DNA from 3 places in the Hymenobacter erythromyxa genome. Region 1 is predicted to be linked to each of the others. Evidence: riboswitches for the same ligand, from Rfam matches in the RefSeq annotation. Region 1 holds a riboswitch; each other region holds the start of a gene.
The links. A riboswitch is a leader RNA that binds a small molecule or an ion and turns the genes downstream of it on or off. The one in region 1 is predicted to bind S-adenosylmethionine.
Positions count from the first base shown of each region.

Region 2: another riboswitch for S-adenosylmethionine. It lies ahead of AM218_RS15110 (homocysteine S-methyltransferase family protein); the one in region 1 lies ahead of AM218_RS07865 (amino acid permease).
Region 3: another riboswitch for S-adenosylmethionine. It lies ahead of metH (methionine synthase); the one in region 1 lies ahead of AM218_RS07865 (amino acid permease).

Region 1 covers NZ_CP012623.1:1,821,218-1,831,173, reverse strand. Annotated here, with positions in the region: gene AM218_RS07875 (EcsC family protein) at 1-590, shown strand, start outside; gene AM218_RS07870 (hypothetical protein) at 892-1,218, shown strand; SAM riboswitch class I at 1,417-1,530, shown strand; gene AM218_RS07865 (amino acid permease) at 1,861-3,318, shown strand; gene AM218_RS07860 (CPBP family intramembrane glutamic endopeptidase) at 3,438-4,304, shown strand; gene AM218_RS17180 (TSUP family transporter) at 4,422-5,909, opposite strand; gene AM218_RS07850 (NADPH-dependent assimilatory sulfite reductase hemoprotein subunit) at 6,003-7,712, opposite strand; gene AM218_RS07845 (DUF2490 domain-containing protein) at 7,762-8,478, opposite strand; gene AM218_RS07840 (assimilatory sulfite reductase (NADPH) flavoprotein subunit) at 8,495-9,956, opposite strand, start outside.
Region 2 covers NZ_CP012623.1:3,530,953-3,540,908, forward strand. Annotated here, with positions in the region: gene AM218_RS15105 (PA14 domain-containing protein) at 1-479, shown strand, start outside; gene AM218_RS16865 (hypothetical protein) at 639-800, shown strand; gene AM218_RS15110 (homocysteine S-methyltransferase family protein) at 830-1,123, opposite strand; SAM riboswitch class I at 1,196-1,304, opposite strand; gene AM218_RS15115 (FMN-dependent NADH-azoreductase) at 1,465-2,058, shown strand; gene AM218_RS15120 (SDR family oxidoreductase) at 2,771-3,616, shown strand; gene AM218_RS15125 (gluconate 2-dehydrogenase subunit 3 family protein) at 3,738-4,331, shown strand; gene AM218_RS15130 (GMC family oxidoreductase) at 4,437-6,101, shown strand; gene AM218_RS15135 (family 1 glycosylhydrolase) at 6,304-7,641, shown strand; gene AM218_RS15140 (bestrophin family protein) at 7,817-8,740, shown strand; gene AM218_RS16615 (T9SS type A sorting domain-containing protein) at 8,962-9,956, shown strand, end outside.
Region 3 covers NZ_CP012623.1:3,520,839-3,530,794, reverse strand. Annotated here, with positions in the region: gene AM218_RS15105 (PA14 domain-containing protein) at 1-521, opposite strand, end outside; SAM riboswitch class I at 623-729, shown strand; gene metH (methionine synthase) at 798-4,508, shown strand; gene metF (methylenetetrahydrofolate reductase [NAD(P)H]) at 4,792-5,748, shown strand; gene AM218_RS15090 (NAD(P)/FAD-dependent oxidoreductase) at 5,832-6,815, opposite strand; gene AM218_RS15085 (T9SS type A sorting domain-containing protein) at 6,940-9,956, opposite strand, start outside.

The DNA.
Region 1 (9,956 bases):
CTCTTACCGCGGCTATTAAGCAAATGGTGCGGGGGGTGTTGTTTGGCTCCATGCAAATGACGCGAAAACCCCTGGCCGAAAGTAGCCTGACTGAGCGGGAAGAGCTGATTCGTACGCGCATCCGGTACTACCGGAATACGGCCGCCGCCGAAGGGGCCGTAACCGGAGCCGGCGGCTTTCTATTAGGCCTGGCTGATTTTCCCTTACTGCTCAGCCTGAAGCTGAAGCTGCTCTTTGATATTGCCGCGCTTTACGGTCATGATGTGCGCGACTATACCGAACGGCTGTACCTGCTTCATATTTTCCAACTGGCCTTTAGCAGCCAGCAGACGCGCAATGAAGTGTACCAGCGCATAGCCAATTGGGAAACCTACCGCCTTACCCTGCCCACCGACGTGAATGAGTTCGACTGGCGCACCTTTCAGCAGGAGTACCGCGACTATATTGACCTGGCTAAAATGGCCCAGCTAATTCCTGTTATTGGGGCGGCGGTAGGGGCAGTGGCTAATTATCGGTTATTGGTGCAGTTGGGAGAAACTGCCATACAGTGCTACCGCCTGCGCTGGTTTGCAGTCAATAAACCTGAATAGATAACGCCCTGCTGGGTGTGATAAAGCTTCCTGTATAGCGGGGTATAGAAATCAGGGAAAGTATTGCGGAGGAAAAAGCGAAGCTATATGGTATGCTTATGGTAGGTGCCTGCTTATTTTATTAATAAAAAAAGTCATAACTCACTAACGGGTACCTTCTTGTTTAACTTTTATATAGGGTGCTTTATATTTATATCAACACAATTAACTCAAAAGCAAAAACTACTCGAAAAGAAGGTGGTTTCCCTGCTGATTAAAAATTATTAGCCGGGAATAGAATGTTGAATATTTTCTGTTAGGTTTGTATATAGTTTACCAAGAGAAAAATTATTTTTTCCTTCGTTTCTTTATTCCCACCTTATTTTCTTTACACATGGCATTTGATTTCGGTCAACTCGAAAACGCCCTCAACGCCGCTAAGAATAGCGAAATCGTGAAAAAAGATCTGCGCAAAGCAGTTCGCAGCGTTTCTTCGGCTATTACTGCACTCCAGGAAGCTGTTTCCCAAATGGAAACGGTTCTGGCAGATGACTACCAGCCGGCTCCTAAAGAGCGTAAGCCCCGCGTAGCCAGCACCGGTGGTGCAAAGCGTGGCCGCAAGCCTAAAAACGCCCAGCCAGCCAGCTAATTCCTGGTTCTGAGCTCAAGAAGGAGCGCCCCTGACTATCTGGTCAGGGGCGCTCCTTTTTTATTTATCCATCTGCTAAACGTTAATTTCAATTATAGAAAGTGCTATTGTGAGGGGTTTCTTTAAAGGTGTTTGTTTGCAAACCCATTAATCCGGTTTTACCTTTGAGGCATCAATTCTTTCTAGCCCAAAGGATTGTTTTTATACAGAGACGCTGAGAGAAAGGCTCTACGATGCGTCGGCAACCTCCGCCAATGGCCGGAACGGTGCCCAACCGAAGGTCAGTGAAGCTTCTTCCTGACAATATAAAAACAACACACCGTGGACTTTTTCCCCCGCTTTCCTGCCCCGCTTTTTGCTTCTCCCGCCTTCCAGCGCGTGCCTTTCCGTGCCGCCTGTTGTTGCGCCGGATGTTGTTGCTGTTAACCAGCATAAGCGCCATCCTTTCATAGGATAAGTGCCCTGAAGTTCAACTTCTCTTTTTCCTTTTCGGATTTCTGGCCTGCCTGGTTACGGAAGTGAGGTAACGCCCCATGGTTATGCGTGGCTCTCGCGGTCCCTTTCGTCACTGGCTACCCCCAGAAATCAATTAACCCTACGTGTTCCGAAGGCTTGACTCCGGCTGACACGACTACCCGATTTATGCTTAAAAAATCACTCGAACTGCTGCGGCAGGAAGCGGCCGAAACCGGCGCGCATACCTTAAAACGAAGCCTGAACGGCTTCAATCTGATTGCCATTGGCATTGGGGTAATTATCGGAGCGGGCTTGTTCTCGCTCACCGGCATTGCAGCCGCCAATAATGCCGGTCCGGCCGTTACTCTGTCGTTTATAGTGGCGGCCGTGGGCTGTGCTTTTTCGGCCTTGTGCTACGCTGAGTTTGCCTCCATGGTGCCGGTTTCCGGCTCTGCCTATACCTATGCCTATGCTACCATGGGCGAGCTGTTTGCCTGGATTATTGGCTGGGATTTGGTCCTGGAATATTCCGTGGGCGCGGCTACGGTAGCCATTAGCTGGTCGCAGTACCTGTTGAAATTCCTGAGCAAGTATGGCATTCATCTGCCGCCCCAGTTGGTGATGTCGCCGTTTGAAACGGCGGCTTTGGCCGATGGCAGCACGGTGCATGGCTTTGTGAATATTCCGGCCATGCTCATTGTGCTGGCTATCACGCTCATCATCATTCGCGGTACGGCGGGCTCGGCGTGGTTTAATGCGCTGGTAGTTACCCTGAAGGTGGCCGTAGTGCTGGTGTTCATTGCCCTGGGCTGGCAGTATATCGATCCGGCCAACTATCAACCTTACATTCCGCAGAATACCGGCGTGTTCGGGGAGTTTGGCTGGAGCGGTATTCTGCGGGGCGCGGGCGTGGTGTTCTTCGTGTTTATTGGCTTTGATATTGTGGCCACCATGGCCCAGGAAACCAAGAATCCGCAGAAGAATATGCCCATCGGCATTATCGGGTCCCTGCTGATCTGCACGGTGTTGTTTGTGCTGTTTGGCCACGTAATGACGGGTTTGGCCAACTACACGGAGTTTAAAAACAGCGCCGCGCCGGTAGCCATTGCCATTGAAAAAACGCCCTATGCCTGGCTGTCCTCGGCCGTTATTCTGGCTATTATCATCGGCTACACATCCGTTATTCTGGTGGATTTGCTGGGGCAGAGCCGGGTATTTTTCTCCATGGCGAAGGACGGGCTGCTGCCGCCGGTGTTCTCGCGCATTCACGAGCGGTTCCGCACGCCGCTGCAGTCTAATCTGCTGCTGGGGTTGTTTATTTCTGTGTTCGCGGGCTTTGTACCGATTTCAGTGGTCGGTGAAATGACGTCCATTGGCACGCTGCTGGCTTTCGTGATGGTGTGCATCGGCATTCTCATCATGCGCAAGAAAGAGCCCGATGCCCCGCGCGGCTTCCGCACGCCCTGGGTGCCGCTGGTGCCTATTCTGGGTATCGTCACCTGCCTGATTATGATGCTTTCCCTGCCGCTGGACACCTGGATTCGCCTGTTTGTATGGTTGGCCATTGGGTTGGCTATTTACTTCGGCTACGGCAAAAAGCATAGCAAACTGGGCCTGAAAGCAAAGGCCAGGCAAACAGCATAGCAACGCCGATAGTATGGACTAAACAGGCCGGGGCATCCGCTCCGGCCTGTTCTATTTTGTTTGATGGCTATCAGTAGCTTTGACCTCCCTTTATTTTTACTAATCTATTTTATCATCGAATGGAAACAACTGTATTGGAGCGGCCTATAGGAGTTTCTGATCAGCCGGCTTATCCAACCATTAGGGAAAGCTGGGCCTTTGTTGGCTGGTATCTGCTGGTAGTATTTGGAGTGGGCGTGCCACTCTTTCTATTGGGTGAAACAGTATTCTCATTTTCCCGATCTGTCACGGTCGTGGTAATAACCATTGCCGCTAATCTGAGCTTGTTAAGCATATTGCGCTGGCGGGCCGGCACGCGCTGGTTGCCCATTCGCCTACAAGGCCAGGAAAGCGCTTCGCTGTATGCGGTAATGCCTGTACTGATATTGACTGCCATACTGGTACTTTCTCTTCTGGATTTGCTGCACCTGCCCAATTGGGCAGATAAAACCTTCCAAAACCTGGCAAACACCCCGGTGTTGGCTTTCGTGATGCTATGCGTGGCGGCGCCGGTTCTGGAAGAGCTACTATTTCGGGGCGTATTGCTGCCGGGGTTGTTGCGAAATTACCCCCAGCGGCCCTGGGTGGCCATTGGCCAATCGGCGCTGGTGTTTGGCATTATTCACGGTAACCCGGCGCAACTGGTAGGAGCAGGACTGTTAGGCTTGCTATTGGGGTGGCTGTACTACCGGACCAGCTCACTAGGAATATGCATAGTCGTCCACGCACTCAATAATTTTGTAGCCTTTCTGGGTATGGTGGTGGGTGGCAAAGAACTGGTAGACAAATCGATAGTGGATATATTCGAATCCTGGTGGGTATATGCCGGGGTAGTGGCGCTGAGCGCGCTGGTGCTGTACTGGCTGCTGCGCCGGATATGGTTTATGACAGAGCCAGTGGTTACTGTGTCCTTACCTGAGGAAGCTGGTCAGGCCGCTTTGCTGTAGATAAAATTGTTGTAGATAAAGCGGATTCGTTGAACAGCACAAAGCCCCGTCGTGGAAACGACGGGGCTTTGTGCTGAAACACCCAGGGTTAAGTATATCCGCTGCCGGCAGCCCAGGCTACAGCAGCAGTTTACGCAACGACCACATACTCCACACAATCACCATCAGGCCCACGCCCACAAACATCCAGCGCACGGGAATGCGGCCGGACAAGCGGGCGGCCAGCGGAGCCGCGGCCACGCCACCCACAATCAGCCCTAGAATAATCTGCCAGTGCGAAATGCCAATGGTGGCAAAAAAGGTAACGGCGCTGGCAAACGTGACAAAGAACTCCGTGACGCTTACCGAGCCGATAACATACTGCGGCGTGCGCCCGCCGGCAATGAGCGTGCTGGTAACCAGCGGGCCCCAGCCGCCACCGCCAAACGAATCTAAAAAACCGCCGGCGGCCGCCAGCACCCCGAGCTGCTTATGCTTTTTACGCGGGCCGGGTTTGGAAAAGGCTTTGGAAATAATGCGCAGACCCAGCAGCAGCAGGTACACGGAAAGAAATGGCTTTACATACTGGGCATATTCGTCTCCAAACTTAGACAGCAGTAATGCCCCCACAATAGCGCCCAGCACCCCCGGAATCAACAGCACTTTAAACAGCTTGCGGTTCACGTTGCCGAAGCGGTAGTGATGGTAGCCCGAGGCGCCGCTGGCAAACATTTCGGCGGTATGAATGCTCGAACTAACGGCCGCCGGCGAAATATTGAGCGTCATCAGGCTGATGGCGGTAACTACTCCGTAGCCCATTCCCAGCAGTCCGTCAATGAGTTGCGCGCCAAACCCAATGGCTACAAAAATGTAGAACGTTTGGGAGGACGTAGCCATATCCCACACCTGCTGCCACGTAAAGTAGTAGGAGAGGATGTTGAAAATCAGCATCACTGCGAAGGACAGCAACGAGCCCGTAGCAATGTGCCGCCACCGCGCCGCTGCCGGCGACTCATACGCCGGCCCGCCGGCCAGCTCCGCCGTCACCTCATTCAACGACTTCACTTTCCGGGCGAAGTCGCCGCCTACTTTCTCCCGAATCACCGTCATGTGCTGCAGCACGTCGTGCAACTCGTGGGGTAGGGCATGGGTCAGCATTTCGCGCAGGCGCTTGGCAATCGTCGGCGACTTACCGTTGGTGCTGATGGCAATTTTCAAGTCGCCTTTCTGCACAATGGAGCCCATGTAAAAGTCGCAGGCCTCGGGGGTGTCGGCTACGTTGCACAGCAGGCGCTGGCGGGTGGCATCGGCTTTAATGCTTAGGTTGAGACCTTTATCGTTGGTGGCCACAATCACCAGGTCATGGCCTACCAGGTCGGTGGGGTGGTAGGGCTTTTCGCGCAGCTGTACAGAGGGGTGCTGCGCGGCCAAGCGCTGCAGTTCTGGTGAAAACCAGGTAGCCACCACCGTTACCGCGGCGCCGGGACTGTTCGCCAGCATGGCCGAGAGCTTCTCAAAGCCAACGGCGCCCCCACCAACCAGCAGGACATGCAGCTGCTCCAGCTTCAGAAACACCGGAAACAGCCGGTTGGTACCGGACAGCGGCGGCGGTTCTGGCTGGGGCATGGGATTATTAGAGGAGAGAGGCATTTTGGTTGTGTTCAGTGGAGAGAGGAGAGCAGAAATCAGGCAGCCGAATGGAAGACTGCAAAAGCGGACTTACTGATGAAAATCGAGTCCGTGGGTGGTGGGCTGTACATAGCCCTTACGTATCACAAAATCCCCAAACGACTCCTGGGGTTGGCGGTGTTGGGCGTAGTCGGCCAACAGAGGCGTAAGCTCCTGCACAATGCCGTCTTCATCCAACATTTCCTTGTAGAGCTTGTTCAGCCGCTCCCCGTTGAAAGCGGCGCCGAGGTACAGGTTGTAGCGCCCAACCGCGCGGCCCACCAACCCGATTTCGCCCAGGTAGGGGCGGGCGCAGCCATTAGGACAGCCCGTCATCCGCAGCAGAATATCATCCTGGCTAAGGCCTTGCTGGCGAATGACTTGCTCTAATCTATTTAAAAGTTTTGGAAGATACCGCTCGGCCTCGGCAAAAGCCAGGCTGCAGGTATTAAGCGCCACGCAGGCCAAAGCACCCCGCCGCAGGCCGGTGTGTACCTCGTTGGCCTCCACCGGCACGCCGTTTTCCGAGAGTGTGGCCTGAATGCTGAGCTGATGCTCGGGGGCTACGTTGGCCAGAATCAGGTTCTGGTTGCCAGTGAGGCGGAAGTCGCCGGTATGGAAACGGGCAATGTCGCGCAGGGCGGTTTTCAGGCGGCTGTTTTCCGTGTCCTGAATGCGGCCGCCCTCCACAAATAGTGTCAGATGCCGCGCCCCATTCGGACCTGTATTCCACCCGAAAGCGTCGCCTGATGAGCGAAAGGTATAAGGACGGGCAGGGTCCAGGTCGAAACCCAGGCGGCGGTTCAGCTCCTCTTTAAATACGTCCAGCCCTACACGGTCCAGAGTGTATTTGAGGCGGGAGAATTTGCGGTTTTCGCGGTTGCCCCAGTCTCGCTGAATGGTCACAATTTTCTCGCACACCTCCACTACTTTCCCCGCCGGAATGTACCCAATGATGTCGGCCAGGCGCGGGTAGGTGTCGGGCATACCAAAGGTCATGCCCATGCCGCCGCCCACCGCTACATTGAAGCCCAGCAGCTCGCCGTTTTCCTCAATGGCAATCAGGCCCAGGTCGTTGGCGAAGATGTCGGTGTCGTTGTAGGGCGGTACGGCCAGCGCAATCTTGAACTTGCGGGGCAGGTAGGTTTTGCCGTAAATCGGCTCCGCATCTTCCTCGCCTTCATTCGGCGCGCTGCTGTAGGTCGATTCCCCATCGAGCCATAATTCCCAGTAGGCGGAGGTGCGCGGTGTGAGGTACGCCCCAATGGCTTTGGTGATGTCATATACCTGCTCGTGCACCCGCGACTGGTACGGGTTGGGGTTGAACATGACGTTGCGGTTCACGTCGCCGCAGCCCGCAATGCTGCCCAGCAGCACGTCATTAAAGCCCTGAATGGTTTCTTTCAGATTGCGCTTCAACACGCCGTGCAGCTGAAAGGCCTGGCGGGTGGTGAGCTTGAGCGTGTGGTTGCCGTAGGTATCGGCCAGCTCATCCATGCGCAGCCACTGCGCCGAGGTGGCCACGCCGCCGGGTACGCGCACCCTTATCATAAAGGAATACAGCGGTTCCAGCTTCTGGCGTTTTCGCTCACTGTCCAGGTCGCGGTCCGTCTGCTGGTAGGAGCCGTGGAATTTGATCAGGTGGGTATCGTCGGGGAAGAGGGCGCCGGTAATGGGGTTTAGCACGCTCTCGGCCAGGGTGCCGCGCAGGTAGTTGCTGGCATCCTTCACGTGTTCTACTTCGGAGAGTTTCTGCGACATATTGCGGGAAGCCGGGCTACTGAAGCAAAGGAGCTCAGTTACCGTTTGGCTATGATTTTGGGGTAGAGGAGGAGGAAAAGTCCAGATCCTTGGAAAGGGTGAGGCGCAGGGCGTCGCGCTGGTAGTACTCGGCGCGGTGGAAACGGCGCTGATAGATATGCAGGTAGCCTAACTCAGCGGCCAGGCCGGACCGCACTTGGAACTCCGCGGCGGCATACACCCGGTTCTGATCGAAGCTATCGGTATTCAGCATCAGCTCATCTGCCGCGCGCAGCTTCCAGCGCGGCGTAGTTTGCCAGTCGGCTTGCACCCGGTAGCGCACCCGCTGCCGAAAGTCCCACGCCTCGGTCCGTTGCCCTTCCGCTGCCGTGGCCAGCCAGCGCTGCTCCACCCGCAGGCGGTTGTGCAGGCGAACATTGGTGCTGATCGGAATGGTGTAGGTAGCTTCTTCAAACACCCGCCATTCCGGCAAGACCAAGTCGCTGGTTTGCGGCTGGCGCGAATACGTGCCGCCCAGTGCCAACTCCAGCGGTAGGGCTATGCGGTAATGCAGATGCTGGTGGGCAATCAGCTGCCATTGCTTGTCGGGGCGGACATAGCGCCGCTCATCCAGCTCAATGTGCCACGTCCAGCGGGGTGCCAGTTTCACCCGGAGGTAGGACCGCAGCCAATAGCCCTGCTGGTGTGAGGTTACGGGAGCCGTCTGGGCCCAGCCCGACTGCGCGGCTAAGCAACCTACCAACAAGAAATAACGAGCAAACGACATCGGGAAGGCTGAGGGGTTAGTACACGTCTTCGAGGTAGCGGCGCTGCTTGCGGAGCTGTTTTACATACTCTGCGGCATACTCGGCATTCCGGCCGCTTTCCTGCGCTACAATGGTTAATAGCGCCTGGCGCACATCAGCCGCCATGCGGTTTTTGTCTCCGCACACGTAGAAGTAGCTGCCATTTTCGAGTTGGTCGTACACCCGCCGGCTTTGCTGCAGCAAGCGGTGCTGGATGTAGAGCTTCTCCTGCTGGTCGCGGGAAAAAGCCACGTCCAGGCGGTGGAGGGTACCGTGCTTGAGGTGCTGCTGCCACTCGGTCTGGTAGAGGAAATCGGTGGTGAAGTGCGGGTTGCCGAAGACCAGCCAGTTCTGTCCGGTGGCATTGGTTTCGGCCCGCTCTTCCACAAAGGCCCGGAAGGGTGCTATGCCCGTGCCGGCCCCTACCATGATGATATCTGCCGCGGAATCCTGGGGAAGCTTGAAGTACTCGTTGCGGTCTACCCACACCCGGGCAGTATCGCCCACGGTCAGCATATCGGCCTGGTAAGCGGAGCAGGCGCCGTGCTTGCGACGGCCGTGGGCCTCGTAGCGCACCGCCCCTACGGTGAGGTGTACTTCTTCGGGGTGCGCCAGCAGGGAGCTGGCAATGGAATAAGCCCGCGCCGGCAGAGGCCGCAGCACCGCCGCCAGGTGCTGCGCCGAAAGCTCCACTGGAAACTCGCGCAGCAAATCGGCCACATCACGGCCGTATAGGTAAGCAGGTAGTTGGGTTTTGTCCGCGAGGATTTCGCGGAGTTTGGGATGTTTCGGGGCCACGGCGGCGTAGCGCTCCAGCACGTCGCGCGTCAGTACCGATATTTCCAGGCGCTCCGTCAGCGCAGCTTGTAAGTCCAGCTCGATGCCGTTGAGTTGCACCGGGGCGCTGGTATCCAGGCAGCCGGCCAGTACTACTTCCCGCACCAATTGGGCCTGGTTTACGGGCTGTACCATCAGGGCGTCGCCGGCTTCATACTGAATACCGGAGCCGGCCAGAGAAAACTCCAGATGGTAGGTTTCCTTGGCTGAGCCGCGGCCGTTCAACTGAATTTTCTCCAGCAGCTCCGCGGCAAATGGGTTATGGCTGGTGTATTCTACCCGCTCTTCCAGTTCCGTTTCGCGGGCCGCTAGCAGGGGCTGCGGCGTCCGGGTTACATTCGCGGAAACCTGGTTGATAACGGGCGCGGTAGCAGCCACCGATTGGGCAATTACTTCCAGCACCTGACTGGCCCAGCGTTTGGTTTCGGCTTCAAACTCCACGTCGCAATCTACCCGCTCCACCAGCCGCTTGGCACCCAGCTCGGCCAGGCGCTGGTCGAACTCAAAGCCGGTTTGGCAGAACTGCAGGTAGCTTTTGTCCCCGAGGGCCAGCACGGCATAGCGCAGCTCGGGCAGCCGGGGGGCGCGGTTGCTGAGCAGGAATTGGTGCAGCTCTTCGGCC
Region 2 (9,956 bases), 1.7 Mb from region 1:
CCGCGCGCCGCCCGTCAGTAGCGCCGCCTGCCCGGCGCGTAGTGGTAGTTCCGGCTGCCCCGCGGCCAGTGGAGCCGGTAGCGGTGCCAGCGTATACCAACGCGGCCGGGGAGCTGCCCGACCTAAGCACCCTAACCAAAGGCACCACCGTTACGCTGCCTAATCTGTATTTCACTCAGGGCAAAGCCACGCTGCTGCCTACTTCCCGGCCCATGCTCAACCACCTGGTGCGTACGCTGCAGGCGCAACCCACCCTGCGCCTGGAAATTGCGGGCCATACCGATAACGTGGGCAATGCGGAGCTGAACCGGCAGCTGTCGGAGCAGCGGGCCCGCACTGTGCGCGGGTATCTGGTGCAGCAGGGGATTGATTCCACGCGCCTTACTCCAAAAGGCTACGGTGGCACCCGCCCCGTGGCCGATAACCGGGACCCCAAACAGCGGCCGCGCAACCGCCGGGTAGAAGTAGTAGTGGAATAAAAACAACTCGTGCCCTGACCCGCCGGAGAATAGTTGTGGCAGCGGTTTTTCCGTAAAGCAGGCTCAGCTGACTATTCCTTGGCATGGCTCCTAAAAAACCAGCTGCATCCGCCAAGAAAGCTACCGCCCCCTGGCCCGTGGAGCGCCCCACGGCCAGACATGAAAAAGGTCGCCCAAAAGCTGCCCTATCCGGCCAAACAGGCCGATATGAAGCTGCAGCCCGGCATGAGCTTCAGCACCTACCGTGCCGCTGGCAAGCTGCGCGATAAGGTGGCCCTGATAACCGGCGCCGACAGCGGCATTGGGCGCGCCGACTCGTAGTTCAGCTCATATACAACGTGCTCGAGGCCTTAGTCCGTCTGGGCGATGGTGGTGCCGGAGAAGGTGTTGGTTTCCACCATGTCGGTCCCGGCCGCGAAGTACTCGGCGTGAATGCCCCGGATGATGTCGGGGCGGGTAAGGCTGAGTAGGTCGTTGTTGCCGCGCAGGGGCTTGGGGTGGTCGGCAAAGCGGGTGCCGCGAAAGTCCTCTTCGGTCAGCGGGTGGCGCTGAATCATGGTGCCCATGGCGCCATCCAGAATGAGGAGGCGCTGGCGGAGCAGGTCGGGAAGGGGAGACGGAGCGGTGAGGGTGGTAGCGGACATTTCTTTCGGATTGAAATGCGGGCGGGCAGCGCGTATCCAGAAAGAAACCCGCACAGTTGCGTACGGATCCGGCTGTCATCTTCTTTCACCTAAAAACGCGGTGAAATGGGAGTTGGTACCTACTCGTGGTAGGTTGCCAAGACGTCATCGGGCCCGGTCCCTCGGTCTTTCTGGATAGCAGCGTGCCACCAAGAAACAACGGCGGACTCATTGCTGCACACCCGTCATTATTCCAACAAGGCAAATGGAAAATTGCCTTGGATTTAAGTTTATAAATTGTTTAGTATATATTAAAATATTTTAATATATTTTTGAATAAATCTAATTAATAAGAACAGCTCATGAATGCACTTGTAGTTAATTCCAGTGGCCGCACCGAGTATTCGGTCAGCCGCCAGTTGGTCGCCGAACTGATGACTGAATTGGAGATAAAGCACCCGGACCTGCATGTGCACTACCGCGATGTGGCGGCGGGCATGCCCTACGTCAATGACCTGATGATTGCCGGGTTCTACACGCCAGTCGACGCCCGTAGTGCCGATCAGACGCAGGCCCTGGCTTTTTCTGACTTGCTGGTGCAGGAGCTGAAAGCGGCCGATATGCTCATCATTGGGGTGCCGATTTACAACTTTAGCATCCCGGCTGCGCTCAAAGCATGGATTGACTTGATTGCGCGGGCCGGCCTCACTTTCTCCTTTTCGGCCGATGGCCCGATGGGACTGCTACATGATAAAAAAGCATACCTGGTGGTCGCCTCAGGCGGGGTAGAAGTAGGCAGCCCCTATGATATGGCTACGCCTTACCTGCGCCAGGTGCTGGGCTTCGTGGGTATTACCGACGTCGAGATTATTAGCGCCGACCAGCTTAACCTTCTGGGGGAGCAACCTATTGGCAGCGCGCGCGAAGCTATTCAGCGCATTCACGCCATCGTCTGAAGCAAAACGAGTTAGAGCAGTTCTCAGGCCCGGGTGCTTTATAAACGGAGGCAAAGCCGAGCGTTACACGGCCGTATGGATGTGTAACGCTCGGCTTTTAGTGCTGGCCACCTCGTCTGAACTCATGCCGAGTGCCGGCAACAGTCCTATAAAGCCCACGCCGGCCACACGCTGCCTGCCGGAAAGACAGCCGGCTCCGGTGGCAGCTCCAGAAACGCAGTAACCCCCAGTAAGCCCGCCAAGTCGCCGGAGCCGCCTACGCGCAGTGGCGTTGCTAGGCGGCGGCCTTCGGCATCTACGCGTCAGGCGCACGGGTACGAAGTGCGCCAACTGGGGCTTAAAATTGATATCGACGGTGAGCACGGCGGGTGCGGGTGCTTCGATAAATGCGGCTGTTTCTGATGCATCTGCGGGCTGCATGCAGGCGTTCAGCCAGGGCCGTACGTAGCGGCAGGCCGTGAGGGAAGTCGAGACCGGGTTGCCCGGCAGGCCAAATACCACCCATCCTTCGGCGCGCGCGCAACCGCCGGGTAGAAGTGGTAGTGCAGTAAAAACTACTCGGATGCCAGCCAACCGCTGGATGGTTATGCCGTAGGTTTTCTCGTAGAGAGAAAGCAACCGACTATTCCCTGGCACTATGGCTCCTAAAAAATCAGCATCCGCTAAACAAGATACTGCCCCCAGACCCGTGGAGCGCCCCACGGCCAAAGACATGAAAAAGGCCGCCCAAAAGCTGCCCTATCCGGCCAAACAGGCCGATATGAAGCTGCAGCCCGGCATGAGCTTCAGCACCTACCGCGCCGCTGGCAAGCTGCGGGATAAGGTGGCCCTGATAACCGGCGCCGACAGCGGCATTGGGCGGGCCGTGGCCGTAGCCTTTGCCATGGAAGGAGCCCATGTAGCGGTACTCTACAACCAAAACACCCAGGACGCCGAGGAAACCAGGCGCCTGGTAGAAGCCCAGGACCGTAAGTGCCTGCTGCTGCAGCTGGATGTGCGCGACCCGGAGCAGTGCCGGCAGGCCGTGAGCCGCACGCGCAAGGAGCTGGGCGGCCTGAATATTCTGGTGAACAACGCGGCCTTCCAGATGGCGCAGGAAAAGTTTGAGGACATTCCCGAAGAGCAGATCCGGCGCACCTTCGATACCAATATTCTTGGCTATATCTGGATGGCGCAGGCCGCCGTGCCCCACTTTCAAAAGAACGACTGCATCATTAATACCGGCAGCATTGTGGGCCTCACCGGCAACCCCCTGTTGATTGACTACACCGCCAGCAAATCGGCTATTCATGCCTTCACCAAAAGTCTGGCCACCCACCTGGGCGAGCGGGGAATTCGGGTGAACTGCGTGGTGCCCGGCCCGGTCTGGACGCCCAACATCCCCGCTACCATGCCGCGGGAAGAGGTAGAGAAGTTTGGGTATGAAGTAGCCCTGAAGCGCCCCGGCCAGCCCGAGGAGCTGGCACCTGCCTATGTGCTGCTGGCCTCAGAAGATGGCTCTTTCATGACGGGCAGCCTGGTACACGTAACCGGCGGCAAGCTCAGCAGCGACCAATAGGGGAGGTTGTGAAATGGTGAGTTGATGTTCGGTTTGCGCAGAACCGCGCCTTACAGAACATCAAACTCACCGATTCATAATTTCACAACCTCACCAACTCACCCTTTTACTACTTCACCATATGCCCTATCCCGAAGGCACCGTACGCGCCCTGCTGCAAACCGACCTGGTGACGGAAGCCACCCGCGCAGCGCTGCAGGCCCGGCTGGATGCCCCCACATACTATCTGCCGCAGTTTTTTGATGCCGATACGTACCAGTTGCTGCGGGTCGTGGCCGCCCGGCTCCTGCCGCAACCTGACCGCCCCGCGCCCATTGCGCTGGCCCCGGCCATTGATGCCCGCCTGGCCGAAGGCCGCTCCGATGGCTGGCGCTACGACGTGCTGCCCCCCGACCGGGAAGCCTACCGCATGGGCCTGGGAGGTATCAATCAGGCAGCCCAGGCGCAGTTTCAGCAGGATTTTATGGCTTTGGATGCGGCTCGTCAGGATGCGGTGCTGGAACAGCTGGCGGCTGGCAAAGCCGCGGGTGAAAACTGGCAGCAGATAAATCAGGAGCGGTTTTTTGAAGAGCTGCTGGCTGAGCTGACCGAAAACTACTACGCCCATCCCCTGGCCCAGGAGGAAATTGGCTACGTGGGCATGGCCGACGTACCCGGTTGGACGCGCATCGGCCTGAATGAGCTGGAGCCCCGGGAGCCCGAGGAGCTGAACTAGTACCATGGCCAAAGCGCGTAGTCTGACGTTCAGACTATGCCCGTGCGCTGATAATATTCTCAAAACATCAGGTCACGATTTCACCACAACACCATTTCACTGCATATGCCCGACGAAGAAGTGCTGGAAGAAGGGATAAAGAACCCGGTGAAGTCTGAAATACAGGACCCGCTGCTGAAAAGTCTGCTGAAAGAATCGGCTGCCCCCACCGAAAAGGAGCAGCCCCAACCCGTGCCCAGCCCCGCCGGGGAGGTAGATTGCGTGGTGATTGGGACCGGGGCGGGCGGGGCGCCGCTGCTGGCCCGGCTGGCCATGGCCGGGCTGAAAGTGGTAGCCCTGGAGGCCGGGCCCTGGCACAACCCGCGCCGGGACTTCGCTACCGATGAGAAAGCCCAGGAGTTTCTGTTCTGGAACGATGAGCGGCTGGCTGCCGGTAAAGACCCGGTGGCTTTCGGCAAAAACAACTCCGGCACCGGCGTGGGCGGCTCCACGCTGCATTACACGGCCTACACGCCCCGCGCCCAGGACGACGACTTCCACATCCGCCGCGACTTTGGCGTGGGTGCCGACTGGCCCTTCGGCTACGATGAGCTGGAGCCTTATTACGACGAGCTGGAGCAGTTTCTGGGTATATCCGGCCCGGAAAATTACCCCTGGGGCAAGCCCCGGCGCCGGCCCTATCCGCTGGCGCCGCTGCCCCTGAACGGTGCCGCCCTGCTCATGGAGCGCGCCTGCCGGCAGCTGGGCATTCAGACCTCGCCGGCAGCCAATGCGGCGCTATCGGCGCGCTACTACCAGGAAGGCGTGGGCTGGCGGGAGGCATGCACCAACCGGGGCTTCTGCCAGGCCGGCTGCAGCACCGGCGCCAAAGCCAGCATGGACGTAACCTTTCTGCCGCTGGCAGCTGCGTACGGGGCTGATATTCGGCCCAACAGCTTTGTAACAGAGGTGGAGCGGGACGATACGGGGCGCATCATCGGCGTAGTGTATCAGCAAAACGGCGTAACGCAGCGGCAGAAATGCCGCCACCTGTTTCTGTGTGCCGGCGCGGTGGAAACCCCGCGCCTGCTTCTATTGAATGAGCTGGCCCTGAGCAGTGGGCAGGTAGGCCGCCATTTTATGGCGCATACCGGCACCCAGGTGTGGGGCACTTTTGCCGAGGATGTACGGCCCTACAAAGGCATTCCCGGGGCCCTGATTTCCGAAGACCTGCACCGCCCGCCCGCCGCCGACTTTGCCGGGGGCTATCTGCTGCAGAGCATTGGCGTGATGCCCTTAACCTTTGCCGGGCAGGCAGTGCGGCAGCGTAAGCTCTGGGGCGAGCCCCTGCGGGCTTATATGCGCCAGTACAACCACATAGCGGGCATTAATATGCACGGCGAGTGCCTGCCGCACGCGGAAAACTTTCTGGAGCTGGCAGAGGAAAAAGACGCCCGCGGCTTGCCCAAGCCGCGCATTCACTTCACCAACCACGAAAACGAAGTGCGCATAATGCGCCACGCCGAAACCCTGATGCGCCAGATCTGGGAAACGGCCGGGGCCCGGGACATCTGGTCGTTTCCACGCAATGCCCACATTATTGGTACGGCGCGTATGGGGTTGAGCGGGGATGATGCGGTGGTGAATTCGGAAGGCAAGGCCTTTGACGTCCCCAACCTCTACATCTGCGACAACTCCATTTTCCCCAGCTCGCTCAGCGTAAACCCGGCCCTTACCATTATGGCCCTCAGCCTGCGTACTGCTGATAAGTTTCTGCAATCCATGAGGTAAGAAGCAGGGTGAAATGGTGATAAAAAAACAGCTGTCATCCTGAGGCGGTAGCCGAAGGACCTTGTCACATTAAAACAACCAGCCTAACAACGACTCTTTTTGACGTGAAAAGGTCCTTCCGCTACCGCCTCAGGATGACAGAGAATTTTATTCATCGGCTCTCCACTAGAAGCTTCTTCCCTTCAATCCTTCTTTCTCCGTCATGGCCAAAACCTTCCTTAAGCACATCATAGAAAAGTTCGGCAGCGGCAACTACGAGGGCGACCAATACGGCGGCGCCGGCGGCAGCGACGGCAGCGGCCTGCCCACCGGCCTGGCCGGCAACTTTATGTTTGCCACGGGCATTGAGTGCAGCTACCCCACCATTGATAACGGCAAAACCCGCCGCGACCTGCTGGCCGAGTGCCACCACTACGAACGGTATAAGGAAGACTTGGGGCTGGTTAAGGAAATGGGCCTGAAGGTGCTGCGCTACGGCCTGCCCTACTACAGTATCCACAAAGGGCCGGGCCAGTACGATTGGACGTTTGCCGACCTGGCCATGGCCGAAATCCAGCGCCTGGGCATTACGCCCATCCTGGACCTGATGCACTTTGGCGTACCCGACTGGCTGGGCAACTATCAGAACCCCGAGCTACCCGTGTACTTTGCTGAGTACTGCGGCGCCGTGGCCAAGCGCTATCCGTGGGTGCGCTACTACACGCCCATCAATGAGATTTACGTAACGGCCCGCATGAGCGCGCTGGATGGCGCCTGGAACGAGCAGCTAAAATCGGATAAAGCCTTTGTAATGGCCCTCAAGCACCTGGTGGCGGCCAGCATTATGGGCACCCAGCAAATTGCTGTGCACCGCCCCGATGCCGTGATTGTGCAGAGTGAGTCGGCGGAGTTTACGCACGAGCTGCGCGCTACCCGCACGCCCTCTATCCAGCTCAGCAACCGGCTCCGGTTTCTGGCGCTTGACTTGCTGTACGCCATCCACCCCGATGCCGAAGTGATGAACTACCTCTACGACAACGGCATGACGCGCACGGAGTACGACTGGTTTATGGCCGGCGAGCCGCCCGGCTACCAGGTGATGGGCAACGATTACTACGGCCGCAATGAGCGCATTATTCTGCCCGATGGCACGCTGTGTACCAGCGTGGATGTGCTGGGCTGGTACAATATCACCTACGAGTACTACCAGCGCTACCGTAAGCCCGTGATGCACACGGAAACCAATGTTTTTGATGCCCAGGAAGCCCCCACCTGGCTCTGGAAACAGTGGGTCAATATCCTGCAGATGCGCAAAGAAGGCGTACCGGTGCTGGGCTTCACCTGGTATTCCCTCATCGACCAGGTAGACTGGGACAGCGGCCTGACCCGCAAAGCCGGCTCCGTAAACGCCTGTGGGCTTTTCGATCTGGACCGCAAGCCCCACCCGGTAGCCGAGTCTTATAAAATGCTGCTGAAGGAGTACGGGCAGATTACCATTGTGCCGCACGGCGAGATGTTTGAAGTAACCACGCAGCCGGCCACCCTGAAAGTGGAGATATAGGATGGATAGGATGTCTGATTGGATAAGCTACTAAGTTGATTATTATTTCATTATATCGTTATAAATGCGCTTATAACAAGAGCTGTTTAGCTTTTTGAGTGTACTAACACCCTGTAGTGGATTATAGGCAAAACTACCGTTGAGGTTTAACGTTGGAGGGCCTAAATCTCCTTTCATGATTGTTTACAAAGCCGGTGACTGGTGGAAAGCCTTGTGGCATTTTCACACGTCAACCGTTATTTTATTGCTCCTGCGCCGCGTGGCGCTGGTAGGGGTATACAACGTTTTTATTGCGCTGGTGGTGCTGAAATACCACACCATTGACATTAAAATTGGTCGGGAATACTTCTCCTTTCTGGGGATAATGCTCAGCTTATTGCTGGTTTTCCGTACCAATACCGCTTACGACCGCTACTATGAAGGGCGGCGCCTGTGGGGGCAGCTGGTTTCGCACTGCCGCGGCTTAGCTATGGAGCTGAACGCCGTTTTGCCCCGCGATGCGGTGCGTAGCCGCCGATATTACGCCGCCCTGATCTCTAACTTTCCTATAGCCCTTAAGGGGGCGTTGCGCAATGGCGTTCAGTTCAATCAGCTGGAAGCTACCCCCGATATTATTGACCGTCTGCGGATTGCTGAAAGCCCTACTACCTGCTTGGTCACTGTGCTGCAGGAAAGTATTGAGCAGTTGCGGCAGGCCCAGATCATCGACCCCATTCACTTGCTTACCATGAAGCCCCATTTGCTGGGAATGATGGAGGTGAATGGCTCCTGTGAGCGAATACGCTCCACCCCCATTCCCTTTTCCTATAGCTTTTTCATCAAAATGTTTATCACCCTTTTCATCGGTATCATGCCCATTATACTGGTAGATACCTGTGGCTATTGGATGATTCCCATTACTATGATGGGGGCCTATGTGATGCTTGGGTTGGAGATGATAGGCGAGGAAATTGAACAGCCCTTTGGCCTCGATAGTAATGATCTGCCCATTACCCTGATAGCTAACCGAATTCGGGTGAGCGTGCACGAGGTGCTGGGTGTGGAATTAACGCATGTGAAGAAGGCACTTGCCACCCCCCCGTATAGCGTAGTGCATTAGTACAGCTTTTGAAAAGAAATATTAATATAATAATATGATTTGTAAGATATAAAATAAAAAAATCATTGTCTACGGGGCCCATTGGTCGTTTTTTGCATGTTAGCTATATTATTTATACAAAAAGTCAGTCGTTTTTGAGTGGGGCCGTATATGGCGCTCGAACATGTCTATCCATAGGATATAGTACTGCTACTTTATCCACCCACGCCCCCACACATCGAATGTTGACAAAAAAATCTACTCAAACCTGGCAGATAATACTGCCGTTTTTAGCTCTTTTTCTAAGTTTTGGTTCAAGGCAAACTGCACAAGCGCAGGATAATAGCAGTATTACGGGCTCTTCTGTTATTTTAGATCTTGGCGAAGGGAATAAGATTTATGGCGGCAAAGGAGGTGTACCAGCTCCAGCTTTCAAAGATGCAAACCTTGGTACCTTCAATATCACTGACTTCAGCACTAGTTTGATTCTGAATGGTGGTACCATAACCACAACTGAGAGTGCACCTGATGTTATGACAGGTGGCCGATTGGTTTATCGGATACGTGCAAATGGAACTACATTTAACCTATCTTCCGGCACAATTAACTTGGTACAGGGTACGCCCAACGGTAACAATCGGACGTTTTCCTTCAACTTGGCCAACGTCAATGTTTTAACTGGCCTAGCTGCTGGTACGTACTCATTAAGTATCCAATTTGCTGCAGATGGAGTCAATACAGCTCAGGGTGGAGAAGACTATACCTTAACTGATCCTCCTTCCGTTTTTTACCGGGCTACTTTCACCATTGAGGGCGTGCGCCCTAACGAGGGCCCTAACTCCACCACTTGGACAGGTGGTAAGAATGATAACTGGTTTGATGCTGAAAACTGGACCCAGGGCGTACCTACCGCTGCCAAAGACGCCACTATTCCTGACTTTCCTTCCGGCTCCACTATCTCTTACCCCAACATCTATAGCGACGCTGTCAAGCCTAACACTACTTTAGTAACTGAGGTTATAAACTCAGACGGAACCACGTCAGAGGTGACTACGGTTGTGCCGGGTTATGACAATAGTACTTCCGGTCCGGCAATGACGCGCAATCTGACGATGCAGGGGACAAGCCAGAATGAGCGTGCCATTACGCGCCTGATTGTGGGTCAGCTGAAAGTGTACGGCAATTTCAGCAATACGCAGGATAGCTTTATTCAGCGTGATAACACCTTGCTTTCCTT
Region 3 (9,956 bases), 1.7 Mb from region 1:
GGCTCCTCGGCAGAATTAGGCAGCTGCCAGGTGAGCAGAGCACGGCTGTCCCACTGCACCTGGTAATATTCTACTCGCAGGGGGTAATAGCGGCCACCCGTGAGCTGTACCTGGGTAGTAACGGCCGTAGCCCGCTGGTCGCGCCAAGAGCTCAGCACCCGCTTGCCGCCCACCCAAACGCGCATGCCATCATCCGACACAATGCGAAAAGTATAGACCCCCGTAACGGGAATGTAGATGTGCCCTGTCCAGCGGATAGAAAAGTCCTCCCCCGATACACCCGGAGCTGGCGAGCGAAACTGCTCCCGCGGCAGGCCCGGCCCGGGCGAGCTATAGGTCCAATCAAAGTCGATGGTAGGATCGGTGCGCGTGTGCGCCAGCTCCTCGAAGTTGCGGCCGTTGTAATACTGCCCCTGCAAGCCGGTGCCGGGGGTTTTGGGCAGCGTTTGGGCCTGCAGAAAAGCGCCCGGCAGCAACAGCAGCGCCGTCATGAAGCCCAGAATACGTGATAACAGTAGCATTCCCAAAGAAACTTAAAAGCCCCCTAACTTCCTGATTCCCGGTAACGCCCCCGGGCCCGAAAAATTGGATTTAGGACATTGCTGCCGTATCTTCGTCTTGTTACTTATCCAGAAAGACCGAGGGATTGGGCCCTACGACGTCTTAGCAACCTGATCAAAACAAGGTGCTAACTCCCGTTCTACCTCTTTGGGTGGAAGAAGATAAGTACAGAACCCGCTCTGGCGCGGCTCTTTCTGGATAGGCTATTGACTGCCCCTTTTCCGAAAAGCCGACACATGCCGACGACGACCTCCTCCCCGCTCAACGATATTCTGCGCCAGCGCCTCCTGATTCTGGATGGGGCCATGGGCACCATGATTCAGCGCCATAAGCTGGAAGAAGCTGATTTCCGGGGCACCCGATTCGCCGACCACCCCAAGCCCCTGCGCGGCAACAACGACCTGCTCAGCCTCACCCGCCCCGATATCATCCGGGGCATTCACGCCGACTACTTCGCGGCCGGGGCCGACATGGTGGAAACCAATACTTTCTCCGGCACCACCATTGCCCAAGCCGATTACGGACTGGAGCACATTGTCTATGAGCTGAACTACGAGTCGGCGCGCATTGCGCGGGAAGTGGCCGATGAATTCACCGCCCAGAATCCCGGCAAGCCGCGCTTCGTGGCCGGTGCCGTGGGCCCCACCAACCGCACCGCTTCCCTCTCCCCCGACGTCAATCGCCCCGGCTTCCGCGCCGTGACGTTTGACGAGCTAGCCACCGCCTACCTGGAGCAGGTGCGCGGCTTGGTAGAAGGTGGCTCCGATGCCCTGCTGATTGAAACCATCTTCGATACCCTGAACGCCAAAGCAGCCCTGTACGCCGTGCAGAAGTTCTTCGACGAAGGCGGCAAAGTGGTGCCCGTCATGATTTCAGGCACGATTACCGATGCTTCCGGCCGCACGCTCTCGGGCCAAACGGTAGAGGCTTTCTGGAACTCTATTCGCCACTTGCCGCTGCTGAGCGTGGGTTTGAACTGCGCCCTGGGCGCGCATCAGCTCAAGCAATACGTGCAGGAGCTCAGCCGCATTGCTGATGTGCACATTTCGGCCTACCCCAACGCTGGTCTGCCCAATGCCTTTGGCGGCTATGATGAATCAGCACAGGAGTTTGCGGCGGTGGTGGAAGACTACCTCAAAGACAACCTGCTGACGGTGGTAGGCGGCTGCTGCGGCACCACGCCCCAGCACATTGCCGAACTCAGCAAGCTGGCCGAAAAATACCAGCCCCGCCCCCTGCCTGCTGTGCCGGCCGTTACGCGCCTGAGCGGCCTGGAGCCCTTCGGCATCAATGAAAACAGCCTGTTTGTGAACGTGGGCGAGCGGTGCAACGTGACCGGCAGCCGCGCCTTTGCCCGCCTTATCCGCACCGGCAACTACGAAGCGGCCCTGCAGGTAGCCCGCGACCAGGTGGAAGGCGGCGCGCAGGTCTTGGACGTGAACATGGACGAAGGCATGCTCGACTCGGAGCAGGCCATGACCACCTTCCTGCATCTCATTGCCTCCGAGCCCGACATTGCCCGCGTGCCCATCATGATTGACTCCTCCAAATGGAGCGTGCTGGAAGCCGGCCTCAAGTGCGTGCAGGGCAAGAGCATCGTCAACTCCATTTCGCTGAAGGAAGGCGAGGAAGTATTCAAAGCCCACGCCCGCACCGTGCGCCAGTACGGCGCCGCCGTGGTGGTTATGGCTTTCGATGAAAACGGTCAGGCCGATACGCTGGAAAAGCGCATCGAAATCTGCCAGCGCTGCTACGATATTCTGGTAAACGAAGTGGGCTTCCCGGCCGAGGATATCATCTTCGACCCCAATATTCTGACGGTGGGCACCGGCATGGAGGAGCACCGCAACTATGCCCTGGATTTCATTGAGGCCGTGCGCTGGATTAAAGCCAACCTGCCCGGCGTACTCACCAGCGGCGGCGTGAGCAACATCAGCTTCTCCTTCCGCGGCAACGACGTGGTGCGCGAGGCCATGCACTCCTCCTTCCTCTACCACGCCATTCAGGCCGGGCTGGACATGGGCATTGTAAACCCCAGCCAGCTGGCCGTGTACGATGAAGTACCCCAGGATTTGCTGGAGCTGGTAGAAGACGTGCTGCTCAACCGCCGCCCCGATGCCACCGAGCGCCTCGTGGACTTCGCCGAAACCGTGAAGCAGAAAGATAAAGCCGAAGTGGTAGCCGATGCCTGGCGCAGCCTGCCGGTGGCGGAGCGTTTGCAGCACGCTCTGATTAAAGGCATCACGGAGTTTATTGACCAGGACACTGAGGAAGTGCGCCAGCAGGTAAACCGCCCGCTGGAGGTCATTGAAGGCCCCCTGATGGCCGGCATGAACGTGGTGGGTGACTTGTTCGGGGCCGGCAAAATGTTCCTGCCGCAGGTAGTGAAATCGGCCCGGGTGATGAAGAAGGCTGTAGCCTACCTGGAGCCCTACCTGCTGGCCGACAAGCAGAGCGGCGACCGGCAGACCGCCGGCAAAATTCTGCTGGCCACGGTGAAAGGCGACGTGCACGACATCGGCAAAAACATTGTGGGCGTGGTGCTGGCCTGCAACAACTTTGATATCGTGGACCTGGGCGTGATGGTGCCGCTGGAAAAGATTCTGGACGAAGCCGTGAAGCAGCAGGTCGATGTTATTGGCCTGAGCGGCCTCATCACCCCCAGCCTGGATGAAATGGTGTACGTGGCCCAGGAAATGGAAAAGCGCGGCCTGAAAACCCCGCTGCTCATTGGCGGAGCCACCACCTCTCGTCTGCACGTGGCCGTGAAAATTGCGCCCAACTACTCCGGCCCCGTGGTGCACGTAAACGATGCCTCCCGCTCGGTGGGCGTTGCTGCCGCTTTGCTGGGCTCCGCGGATGTGGAATACGCCCGCACCGTGCGCGAGGACTACCGCCAGCTCCGCGAGGACTACGCCGGCCGCCAGCGGGAGAAAAACTACCTGCCCATTGAAGCCGCCCGCGAAAACGGCTTCAAGGCCGATTGGGAAACCACGCCCATCACGAAGCCTTCTTTCCTGGGCACCAAAGTGCTGGAAGATTACCCTCTGGCCGAGCTGGCTACCTACATCGACTGGACACCCTTCTTCCACACTTGGGAGCTGAAAGGCCGCTACCCCCGCATTCTGGAGGACGAAAACCTGGGCGAAGCAGCCACCAGGCTGTTTGAGGATGCACAGGCCTTGCTGAAGAAAATTATCGACGAAAAGCTGCTCACGGCCCGCGCCGTGCTGGGCTTCTGGCCCGCCAATACCCAAGGCCACGACACCATTCAGGTGTTTACCGATGAAACCCGGGAGCAGGTGCAGACCGAGTTTTTCACCCTGCGCCAGCAAAGCGAAAAAGCGCCCGGCATCCCTTCCCTGGCTTTCTCCGATTTTGTGGCCCCGCGGGAAACTGGCCGCGAAGATTATATCGGGGGCTTTGCCGTGACGGCGGGCCTGGGCATTGAAAAGCTGCTGGACCAGTTTGAAAAGGACCACGACGACTACTCCAGCATTATGGTGAAAGCCTTGGCCGACCGCCTCGCCGAGGCGTTTGCTGAGCGCCTGCACCAGCGCGTGCGGGAGGAGTTCTGGGGCTACGCGCCCGCCGAGCACCTCTCTAACGAAGACCTCATTCAGGAGAAATACCAGGGTGTGCGGCCCGCGCCCGGCTACCCCGGCTGCCCCGACCACACCGAGAAAATCACGCTGTTTGAGCTGCTGGATGCGGAAAATAAAACCGGCATCCGCCTGACGGAAAACCTGGCCATGTACCCGGCATCTTCCGTCAGCGGCTTCTACTACGCGCACCCCAACTCGCGCTACTTTGGTCTGGGCCGCATCGGCAAAGACCAGGTAGCGGACATTGCCCAACGCAAAAGCATGCCGCTGCCGGAGCTGGAGCGCTGGCTGGCCCCCAATCTGAATTACGACCCGGTTTCCGTGCCCGTAACAGCGTTGTAAGCCACAACAAAACATTCGGTTTCGTCATGTCGAGCGCAGTCGAGACATCTCGCGTGCTGATGTTGTCAAAGTAACTGTCATGCTGAGCCTGTCGAAGCATCTCTACCGCTTCGTCACAGTGGTATACCACACTAGCGAGATGTCTCGACTGCGCTCGACATGACGGCCTACGTGAAGCAAGACATGACAGGCATAAAAGAAGCGAATCGACTTTGGTTTCTTTTTAAGTACGAGAGCTAACATTCCCACCGCAATACCAACCAGTTCCTAGTTGGTGCTCTATATGAAAGTAACCGACCACCTGCTGCACGCCAACGGCAAAACGCTCTTCTCCTTTGAGGTGCTGCCGCCGAAAAAGGGCGAGAATATCCAGAGCCTGTTCACCAATATTGAGCCGCTGCTGGAGTTCAAGCCCCCGTTTATTGACGTTACTTACCACCGCGAGGAGTACGTGTACCGGCAGCACCCCAACGGCCTGCTGGAAAAGAAAACCGTGCGCCGCCGCCCGGGTACGGTAGGCATCTGCGCGGCCATCAAAAACCGCTTCGATGTGGATACCGTGCCCCACCTGATCTGCGGTGGCTTCTCGAAGGAGGAAACCGAAAACGCCCTCATCGACCTGCACTTTCTGGGCATTGATAACGTGCTGGCCCTGCGCGGCGACCCTATCAAGAGCGAAGGCAGATTCCTGCCGGACCCCGATGGCCACAGCTACGCCTGCGACCTGATTGGCCAGGTAGCCGACCTGAACAAAGGCTCCTACCTGGACGAGGAGCAGGATGACACCTGGGCCACCAACTTTTGCATTGGCGCAGCGGGCTACCCCGAGAAGCACTTTGAGTCGCCGAACTACGCGGCCGACCTGCGCTACCTCAAGCACAAGGTAGACCGCGGCGCCGACTACATCGTGACCCAGATGTTTTTCGACAACGAGCAGTTTTTTGCTTTCGAGAGGCGCTGCCGGGAAGCGGGCATTAACGTGCCTATCATTCCCGGCTTGAAACCCCTCACCGCCAAAGGTCAGCTCACCATGCTGCCCCGGGCCTTCTACCTCAACATTCCGGAAGAGCTGGCCGATGCCGTGCACCAGGCCCCCAGCAATGAGGTGGCCCGCGAAATTGGCATTGAGTGGTGCATCAACCAGAGCAAGGAGCTGATGGCCCACGGCGTCCCCTGCCTGCACTATTACAGCATGGGAAAATCAGACAGCATCCGTCGGGTAGCCAGCGCCTTGTTTTAGGAAGTGATATGGTGAGTTTGACATTCTGGTTGCGCTGATTGCGCGGTTTGAACGACAAACTCACCATATCACCACTTCACCGCTTACCGGCATTCTTCCTTGGTCAGGCTTTCGTTGATGGCAATGGCGGCCAGGGAGCCTTCGGCGGCGGCAATGATGGCTTGCTGGGGCGCGGGGGTGGTGTCGCCGGCGGCGTAAATGCCTTTGATGCTGGTCTGGGCCTTGTTGTTGGTCCATACCGCGCCGTTGGTGAGCAGCCGGCAGCCGGTTTCCTCGGCCAGGTTGCTGCGCTGGCGCTGCTGGGTGTGCAGAAACAAGGCGTGGCGGGCCAGTTTTTCGCCGTTTTCAAACACGATGTGGCGCAGCTCGCCGGTGGAGCGACCCTCCAGGTGGGCAATCTTGTCTTCGCGCACTACCACGCCGTGGCGGGCCAGGCGCTGCATACCCTTCTCCTTGATTCCGCTGGGGCCGTTGGTGCAGACTACTACGTCCTTGCTCCAGCGGCTGATGAGCAGGCCCAGGCCGAAAGCGGTTTTGCCCTGCCCGTATACGGCCAGCGGCTTGTCGCGCACTTCCCAGCCGTGGCAGTACGGGCAATGCAGCACGCCCCGGCCCCATAGCTCGCGCATGCCTTCGATGGGCGGGAGGTCGTCGGTGACGCCGGTGGCCAGCAGCACCCGGCGGGCCGAAACCGTCACCGGGGGGCCGCCCCTGTCCGGCTGCATGGTTACACAGAAGCCTATTTCCTGCACTTCAATACGGGTAACGCAGGCTTCCCGCGTGGTAACGGTGGGATAAGGGGCCAGCTGCTCATGGCCCAGGCGCAGCAGGTCGGCGGGCTTGATGCCGTCGCGGGTGAAAAAGCTGTGCACGCCCGGCGAGGTGCTGTTGCGCGGCGGTCCGCTGCTGCACACCAGTACCTGGCGGCAGCTGCGCCCCAGCACCAGGGCCGCACTCAGCCCGGCGCTGCCGCCGCCCACAATAACGACATCGTACTCAGAAATAGTAGGAAAAGAAAAACGACCGGAACCCGAAGTCGGCGATGGATCAGAAGCAGTAGATTTCATAGAAAAGCAAGGCAAACAGATAAGCAGCTTCTATGCTACGTACTTTGGCCAAGTTAGTCCGGCGAAAAACGAAAAAGCCCCCTCCAGGCAGGAGGGGGCTTTTCCATGTATTATAGGCGGGAGGCTAGTTTCTCTTCACCAGCTTTTGGGTCAGATTCACCTCCTTGCTGCGAATCGATACCTGATAGGTGCCTTCCGCCAGACTGCGGATATCCAGCGGCTGAGCCATGCCGCCCTGCAGGGTCAGCTGGCGCACTACGCGGCCCGTCATGTCCAGCACCTGCACCTGGTAGGCGCCGGCCGGTAGCGTACCCAGGTCCAGGGTGGCCTGGGCCGCCGCCGGGTTTGGATACACGCTGATGCTGATAGCGCGGGCCGCGAAGGTAACCGTGCGCACGGGCGTGATGTGCAGCTTGCCGTCGGTATCTACCTGCCGCAGGCGGTAGTACACCGTGCCGGTCCGCTGGCCTACGTTCACATCAGTGAAGGCATAGTCATGGAAAGTGGAGCTGCTGCCGTTGCCGCGCACCTGCCCGATTTGCCCGAAGGTGATGCCATCGAAGCTGCGCTCCACCTCGTAGTGGTCGTTGTTCTTCTCAATAGCCGTGCGCCAGGTCAGTTGGGCATTGGTGCGGATGGCCTTCACGTCAAACGTCGTCAGCTCTACGGGCAGCGGCGGGATGGTTACGCTAATGCTTACCGTGGTTACTGATTTCCCGCCCTGGGCATCTACCGTATTAACGGTGGCATTGTATACCCCCGCCGCGGCATTGGCCGCTATCGGAATGGTAATAGCACCGGTGGTAGTATTCAGCCGCAGCCAGTTAGGCAGCGTGCTGCCGGCGGCCAGTGCAACCGAGGTCAGGGCAGCGTCTGAATCCGTGACGGTAGCCAGATCCTGATTATCCTTCAGGGAGCTTTTGTTGTAGGTGTTGCCTACTGAGTAAGCGGCTTCCGTGTCCTCGTTGATGGTGATGGCTACCGTATTGGTTGTTTTGCCACCCTGCGCATCTACCGTATTTACCCGGAAGGTATAAGTACCTGCTACCGGCGCGGTAGTGCCGCTGACCGTGAACTGGCCCGTGGTGGTGTTGAAAGCCATACCGGCGGGCAGCGTGCCGCTGGCAATGCTGGCACTGGCTACCCCCCCATTATTGTCGGCTACCGTGGCCAGGGAAAACCCGTTGCTGAGGGCATCCCGGTTATAGGTGTTGGATGCGCTGTACACCGCATCAGCATCTCCGTTGAAGACCAGCGTTACCGTATGGGAAGTGATGCCACCCAGGGCATCCGTTGTGTTTACCTGGAAGGTATAGGTGCCTGCGACCAGCAGGGCAGCATCTGCTACCGTCAGCTGACCGGTAGCGGCATTCAGAGCAACACCGGCCGGCAGCGCGCCCACGAGTACCGCCGAGACAATGGCTCCGTCAGCATCCGTTACCGTGGCCAGGCTCTGATTGGTGGAGTAGCTTTTCACGTTTTTCGCGGCGGCTACTGTGTACACCGCCTCGCGGTCAGCATTGATAGTAATGGTTATCGGAACCGTCGACTTACCACTCGTAGCATCCGTCGTATTTACCGTGAAGTTGTAGGTGCCAGCGGCCAGCACGGTGCTGCTGCTCACGGTAAACTGACCCGTTGTGGTATTGAAGGCCATACCTGCAGGCAACGTACCCGTGGCAATAGATGCCGAGGCAAGTGCCCCGTCCGCATCTGTTACCGTCGCCAGCGACGAACCGTTGTTCAGCGCATCCTGGTTGTAGGTGTTCGAGGACGAATACACGGCTTCTTTATCCGCAGTGAAAGTGAGCGTGATAGTCTGCGTGGTGATACCGCCCACTACATCCGTGGTCGTCACCGTCAGCGGGTAAGAGCCGGCTACCAGAGTAGCGGCATTCGACACCGTAAACTGCCCCGTAGTCGAACTGAAGGCGACGCCGACGGGCAGCGTGCTGCCATTGGCCAGCACGGCCGAGGCCAGCGCACCGTCTGCATCCGTTACCGTGGCCAGAGAAGTCCCGGTCGTGTAGCTGTCGACGTTCTTGGCTCCCACTACCGTGTATACCGCTTCGCGGTCCGCGTTGATGGTGATGGTTACCGGAACCGTGGATTTTCCACCCGCAGCGTCCGTCGTATTTACCGTGAAGGTGTAAGCATTGGCTACTAATTGGGTCGTGTTGCTGACAGTAAACTGGCCAGTGGTGCTATTAAAGCTCATGCCAGCCGGCAACGTACCTGTGGCAATAGCCGCCGCGGTAAGGGTGCCATCGGCATCCGTTACCGTGGCCAGCAACGAGCCATTGCTCAGCGCATCCTGATTGTAGGTATTGGGAGAAGAATAAACGGCCTCGCGGTCCGCAGTGAAGATCAGCGTAATGGTGCTGGTTGATTTACCGCCGGTGGCATCCACCGTGTTAATCGTCAGGGGGTACGAACCGGCTACCAGGCTACCTGCAGTAGAGACGGTGAACTGGCCCGTGGTAGCATTGAGGGCTACGCCGGCGGGCAGGGTGCTGCCCACGGCCAGTATGGCTGAAGTCAAAGCACCATCCGCATCCGTAACCGTAGCAAGTGATGCGCCAGTTGTGTAGCTGTCTACATTCTTCGCAGCAGCTACGGTGTATACGGCTTCTTTGTCGGACGTTAAATTCAGGGTTACCGCTAGGGTAGTGGTACCGCCCGTAGCATCGGTCGTCTTTACCTGGAAGTTATAAGACCCAGCAACCAGCAGCGAGGCATCCGTTACTGTCAGCTGACCGGTAGCCGCGTTCAGGGTTACACCCGCCGGCAACGTAGTGCCATTAGCCAGCACGGCGGCTGTAATAGAACCATCAGCATCCGCAACGGTAGCCAGAGAGGTGCCATTGGTGTAGGTGTCGATGTTCTTGGCTCCCACTACCGTGTACACGGCTTCTTTATCCGCGGTGAAAGCCAGCGTGATGGTCTGCGTCGTGATACCGCCCAGCACATCCGTGGTCGTCACCGTCAACGGGTAGGAGCCGGCTACCAGAGTAGCGGCATTCGACACCGTAAACTGCCCCGTGGTCGAACTGAAGGCGACGCCGGCGGGCAGCGTGCTGCCATTGGCCAGCACGGCCGAGGCCAGCGCACCATCCGCATCCGTTACCGTGGCCAGAGAAA